2 regions of the Peribacillus sp. NPDC097675 genome follow, and region 1 is predicted to be linked to the other one. Evidence: riboswitches for the same ligand, from Rfam matches in the RefSeq annotation. Region 1 holds a riboswitch; the other holds the start of a gene.
The links. Region 1 has a riboswitch for S-adenosylmethionine ahead of metK (methionine adenosyltransferase). Riboswitches for the same ligand answer to the same signal wherever they lie in the genome.
Positions count from the first base shown of each region.

Region 2: linked by a shared signal. The riboswitch ahead of mtnK (S-methyl-5-thioribose kinase) and the one ahead of metK (methionine adenosyltransferase) in region 1 are both predicted to bind S-adenosylmethionine.

Region 1 is NZ_JBNNSK010000008.1:50,796-54,221, reverse strand. It holds gene ACQKL5_RS12945 (gamma carbonic anhydrase family protein) at 1-391, shown strand, start outside; gene metK (methionine adenosyltransferase) at 504-1,700, opposite strand; SAM riboswitch class I at 1,867-2,029, opposite strand; gene pckA (phosphoenolpyruvate carboxykinase (ATP)) at 2,603-3,426, shown strand, end outside.
Region 2 is NZ_JBNNSK010000009.1:177,590-181,015, forward strand. It holds gene ACQKL5_RS14850 (pyridoxal phosphate-dependent aminotransferase) at 1-361, opposite strand, end outside; gene ACQKL5_RS14855 (carbon-nitrogen family hydrolase) at 460-1,242, shown strand; SAM riboswitch class I at 1,318-1,473, shown strand; gene mtnK (S-methyl-5-thioribose kinase) at 1,552-2,751, shown strand; gene mtnA (S-methyl-5-thioribose-1-phosphate isomerase) at 2,765-3,426, shown strand, end outside.

The DNA of each region.
Region 1 (3,426 bases):
TGGTGACGTAGCTCCTACCATCATCGGTAAAAGAGTAAGCGTACAAGATAATAGCGTTCTTCATCAAAGCCCCAATAACCCATTAATAATTGAAGATGAAGTGACCATCGGCCACCAAGTCATCCTACATAGCTGTCAGGTTCGAAAAGGGGCTCTCGTCGGTATGGGTTCCATCATACTTGATGGTGCGGAAATTGGTGAAGGTGCCTTTATCGGAGCCGGTAGCCTTGTTCCTCAAGGAAAAGTGATCCCACCAAACACGTTAGCGTTTGGACGTCCAGCCAAAGTCGTTCGCGAAATCAATGATGAAGATCGCCAGGATATGGATCGAATCGTTCGTGAATACGCTGAAAAAGGGCAGATTTATAAACAGGCTGAACGAATTAAGTAAAATTCACAAAAATAGGATTCATTGAATTATTCCCTACGTAACCATATTTAATCCTATTTAACTCCATCAAAAAGGTGCCTCGCAAATTGCGAGGCACCTTTTTAATTATGGTTTACGCTTGAGCTTGTGTTTTCAAAGCCTCTGCTTTATCCGTGCGCTCCCAAGGCAAATCAACATCTGTACGGCCGAAGTGACCATATGCAGCTGTTTGTTTGTAGATTGGGCGACGAAGGTCAAGCATCTTGATGATACCAGCTGGACGTAGGTCGAAATTCGCTTCCACCAATTCCACTAGTACCTCTTCACTTACTGTTCCTGTGCCGAATGTATCGACTGAAATCGATACAGGCTTAGCCACACCAATTGCGTATGCTAATTGCACCTCCGCTTTATCAGCTAGGCCGGCAGCTACGATGTTTTTCGCAACGTAACGTGCAGCATATGCCGCAGAACGGTCAACTTTCGTCGCATCTTTACCAGAGAAAGCACCGCCGCCGTGACGAGCGTATCCGCCGTACGTATCAACGATGATCTTACGTCCAGTAAGACCCGCATCCCCTTGTGGTCCACCGATTACGAAACGACCAGTCGGGTTGATGAAGTATTTCGTGTTTTCGTCGATTAAGTCAGCTGGCACAACCGCTTTAATCACATGTTCTTTCAGGTCCGCTTGAATTTGCTCAAGTGTCACTTCAGGATCATGCTGTGTAGAGATGACGATAGTATCTACACGCACAGGCAGGTTATTCTCATCATACTCAACCGTTACCTGTGTTTTACCATCAGGACGCAAATAGCTTAGCGTATCATTCTTACGAACTTGAGAAAGGCGGAAAGAAAGCTTGTGGGCCAATGAAATGGGAAGGGGCATAAGCTCTTCCGTTTCATTGCACGCGAATCCGAACATAAGACCTTGGTCCCCTGCACCGATTGCATCGATTTCCTCTTCCGACATCGTGCCTTCACGTGCTTCTAATGCTTTATCAACGCCCGCTGCGATATCAGCAGACTGCTCATCGATTGAGCTTAGAACGGCACAAGTCTCGGCATCGAAGCCATATTTCGCACGCGTGTAGCCAATTCCTGCAATCGTATCACGGACGATACGCGAAATATCCACGTAAGCCGATGTTGTAATTTCTCCAGCAACAAGCACAAGACCTGTCGTCACACTTGTTTCACACGCGACACGCGCATTTGCATCCTTAGCAAGGATTGCATCTAAAATGGAATCTGAAATCTGATCACAAATCTTATCCGGATGGCCTTCTGTAACAGATTCAGAAGTAAATAGACGTTTCTTTGACATCTTATTTCCTCCTTGGAAGTTAGTATGTTGTAGGCATAAGCCTGATCTTTACGGAACTCGTTTCCCTTATTAGTTTCAATCATAGACACAGAATTCATGAAAAAAACACAAAAACCTTCCCTGGGTTATGAGGAAAGGTTTAAAAATTCTATCATCTATCCTTTCACTCTTATCGTTCAAGGGTCTTTACCTTGCTCAGGTTAGCACCATCACCACAATTCCTTGAAGAATCATCGCTTTATTTTCGGCGATTGATCTTTGGGTCAAGTTCAATATGGCAGGTTGCTGGGTTTCAAAGGGCCTGTCCCTCCACCAACTCGGGATAAGAGAATCCGTACAATTTAAGATACTATCGCATTTAGTCTGAATTTGTCAATGTTTTTCTAATTAGAACATTTTTCCCCATCAACGAAAAATAAAAAAACTTTTTTTATGGCACTGATGAACTATAAATAGTATTCTTAGAGTAGACTGGAATTTCAGACCATTGATATTGATGGATAATTCAGTCACAAGCAATTAGCACTATGGAAACCATATTTTAATCCCTTTTTCCTTTTCATATAGGCTGTTTTACTTCGTTTCTTCCTATATAAAAGAAGATTTTCGATAATCCCAGCGAGAGCCCTAATTTTTTACGGGGGCATCCGTTTCTTACATCCAAGATTGACTACCATAAGATTATCTTCCTTTCTGGGCAACTTTAGTGCTGACCATCCAGGATGGTTCACTGCAAGTATATGCCGGCATTAAACACTAGGTTACTCATGGATATAAAAAAATTGATTAATTTGACTATTCTATAATCGTTCACAAAAAACGTTTAAATAGTATAGACTATTCAATCTAATGTGTTATACTAATTGTAATATAAAACTTAAACAAAGGATGGTATCTCATATATGAATTCTGTTGACGTTAATGAGTTACACCAATTATTAGCAGGGAATAATGTGCAAACTCAGCTCTCAGTTCCTCAATTAGTTGAAAAAGTATTAAGCAGAAATGAAGGCGTTTTAACGTCGACTGGCGCAGTAAAAGCTGAAACCGGCAAATACACGGGCCGTTCACCTAAAGATAAATATATTGTAGAAGAAGCTTCGGTAAAAGATAAAATAGACTGGGGCCCAGTGAACCAGCCAATTTCTGAAGAAGTCTTCAATAATCTATATAGCAAAGTAGTGGACTACCTAAAAGCAAAAGAAGAACTCTTTGTTTTCAAAGGCTTCGCTGGCGCCGACGAATCATCACGCCTTCCTATCCGAGTTGTAAATGAATATGCTTGGCATAACCTTTTTGCTCATACTTTGTTCATCCGTCCGAACGAGGAGGAACTGAGAGGGCATGAAGCAGAATTCACGATCCTATCTGCACCTAATTTCAAAGCCGATCCAAAAGTTGACGGGACTAAATCCGAAACGTTCATCATGGTTTCATTCGAACGCAGAACAATCCTAATCGGTGGAACCGAATATGCAGGTGAAATGAAAAAATCCATTTTCTCCATCATGAACTACCTACTTCCGGAAGAAGAAATCCTTCCGATGCATTGCTCGGCAAATGTAGGTCGTGAAGGCGATGTCGCTTTATTCTTCGGATTGTCCGGTACTGGTAAAACCACGTTATCTGCCGACACGAACCGGAAACTGATTGGTGATGACGAACACGGCTGGTCTTCTAACGGTGTATTCAACATCGAGGGCGGATGCTATGCAAAAACCATTAA
Region 2 (3,426 bases), on a different contig from region 1:
TATCGCCTGGATTCAATAAGCACTGCGGTAATTCCACAAGGCCAGCCTTTCCACCAAATAGAATTGCCACTTCCGTTTTGGGGTCTAGCTTGACGCCATATTCACGTTCATAGAAGAGAGCCGCAGCTTCTTTTAAATATTGATGACCTCGGAAAGGAGAATATTTATGATTCATAGTATTTTCTGATGCTGTCTGCAGACTTTGCACAATATGACCTGGAGTAGGTTGATCTGGATTTCCCTGTCCAAGATTAATGACATCATGGCCTTGTGAAGATATCTTATTTACTTTTTCAACTAAAGAAGCAAAAAATTGCTTGGGAAGCTCCTGAAGAAGTTTGGATTTTTCGAATTGCACCATCTTTACACCTTCTCTGAAATTTCTTGAAATTCTAGTCACAAATGATATATGTTTATCATAATCTTGTAAAGTACTTTTTTACATATGGAGGTTTTAATATGAAATGGAAAATCGCCTGCCTACAAATGGAAATTGCCTTTGGACAACCGGATATTAATTTTCAGGTGGCAGAACAATGGATTGAAAAAGCTGCACAGTCTAAACCGGATATCGTCGTGCTGCCAGAACTATGGACAACCGGTTATGATTTAACGAGATTACAAGAAATCTCAGACGAGGAAGCGGAACAAACCATAACCTTTCTAAAAGCACTTGCAAAAAAACACCATATTCACCTTATTGGTGGCTCGATTGCAAAAAAAACCACGGAAGGTATCTATAACACAATGCTCATCATCGATAAAGAAGGCAAACTCGTAAAAGAATACGACAAGCTCCACCTGTTTCAATTGATGGATGAGCACCATTACTTACAACCTGGTGAAAAAGATGGATTATTTTCCCTTGATGAAAAAGTTTGCGCAGGATTCATTTGTTATGATATCCGATTCCCGGAATGGCAACGGGCCCATACGATACGCGGTGCGGAAGTTTTATTCATATCAGCCGAGTGGCCAAAACCGAGGCTCAGTCATTGGAGATCGCTGTTAATCAGTCGGGCCATTGAAAATCAAGCCTTCGTTGTTGCTGTGAATCGTTCGGGATCAGACCCCAAGAATGTATTTGCCGGACATTCCATAATCATTGATCCATGGGGTGAAATCATATGCGAAGCAGGAGAAGAAAAGGAACTACTACTAGGCACCCTAGATTTAGTCAAAGTAACGGAAGCAAGGAGTCAAATTCCGGTATTTGAAGACCGTCGTCCTGAATATTATTAATTTTACATTGACAAACTATTTGAAATATTGATATCATCTTATCGAAGATTAATATTTCTGAAAATAAAAACAATACTCTTATCAAGAGCAGGCTGAGGGATAAAGGCCCTATGAAGCCCAGCAACCGACTGTAATTCCATTGTGAAATGGGGCGGAAATTCCGCCGGATTAAAAAATCCACAGGGCACGGTGCTAAATCCACCAGAAAGCTTACTTTCTGGGAGATGAGAGGTTCGAAGATGAAACTTCTGCCTCTTTCTATATGAAAGAGGCTTTTTACATTATATTCTAAGAGCTGGAGGGAACGAAATGACTCAACCATCGAATTTTAAACTATTGACAAACGAAACGGCAATCGCCCTGACACAAAAACTTGGGTTAATCCATACAACTGACTCATTACATTGTAATGAAATTGGTGATGGAAATCTAAATTATGTTTTTCACGTTACCGACTCCGTCAACAATAAAGGAGTCATTATCAAACAAGCGGTTCCTTACGCAAAGGTCCTTGGCGAAAGCTGGCCATTGACTTTAAAAAGAGCGGCAATCGAAGCAAATGCACTTATTCAATTCCGAAGCTATTGTCCTGAATTTGTCCCACAAGTCTATTATTCTGATGAACAGCTTGCCATCACCGTCATGGAAGATCTATCACATCTTAAAATTGCCCGGAGCGGATTAATCAATGGAGATCCATTCCCCTTATTATCTAAACATATCGGTGAATTTGTTGCCAAGACCGCTTTTTATACCTCTGATTTCCATTTGGAACCTTCCGCGAAAAAAGAGGTTGCACGATACTTCACCAATCCTGAACTCTGCAAAATTACTGAGGTCTTCATTTTCACCGATCCTTTTTTGGAAGAGCATCCAGGGGAGTTTGAACCGGAGTTAACAGGGGCTGCCCAGTCTATCTGGAATGATGCTGAACTGTTACTTGAAGTAGCTAAATTAAAACAAAGTTTCGAATCCGAACAGGAAGCCCTCCTTCATGGCGATTTACATACAGGAAGCATTTTTGCAAGTGATACTGAAACAAAGGTAATTGACCCAGAATTCGCTTTTTATGGTCCTGTTGGATTTGACCTTGGCCAATACACTGCGAATCTTCTCTTCCAAGCGATAACACGTCCGGCTACTGAAAAGGAAGAGATTTTTACATATCTTAAGGATTTTATGGTTACGTTTGAAAAAACGTATTCAGCACTATGGAATTCCACTAACAAAAGTCCGTACAGCAAGATTGAGGGGTACCTTTCTTATGTACTCACCAAATTCAAAGGTGATGCATACGGCTTTGCAGGCTGCGAACTGATTCGAAGGACCATCGGTTTATCTCATGTTGCTGATTTAAACGGCATTGAGGATAAAGAAGCTAGAATTGCAGCTAAAACGGCTACCTTGAAGATTGGTGCCCATTTGATAAAAAATCGAAAAGAACTTAATATTCCCGCAGTAATTGAAGTCGTAAAGCAGCATACAGTAGCTTCATATTCAACCCTATAAAGGAGATATACATATGACAACAACAATACCACTACCCTATTCTGTTCAATGGAATGATACCTATATTACTTTGTTGAATCAGCAAGCCTTGCCATCAAAAACAGAATTCATCGAGCTTTTTACGGTTAAAGATGTCTATGAAAGCATCGTGACCATGAAAGTTCGCGGTGCTCCTGCCATCGGTCTCACTGCGGCATTTGGCGTAGCTCTTGGTGCGATTCAAGAAAACACTACTGATTTATGGCAATACAAACAAAATGTCACGAAGCATATTGCTAAACTCGCTTCTTCAAGACCTACAGCGGTCAACCTTTTTTGGGCATTAAAAAGAATGGAAAATACTCTACAAGCAGCCAAAAGCATACCTGCAGCAAAAAGTGCTCTCGTTTCGGAGGCAAAAAAGATATTTGCAGAGGATGAAGAGATGTGCCGGAAAATTGGCGAATACGGTCTATCCTTATTCAACGAAGGTGATTCTATCTTAACCCATTGTAACGCCGGTGGCATTGCCACCGCACGGTACGGAACAGCGCTTGCACCCTTCCATCTAGCCAAGGAGAGGTCCTTTCCTATAAAAGTTTATGCCTGTGAAACGAGACCAGTCTTGCAAGGGGCACGTCTTACGGCATGGGAACTCATGCAGGCAGGTGTGGACGTTACTTTAATCTCAGATAA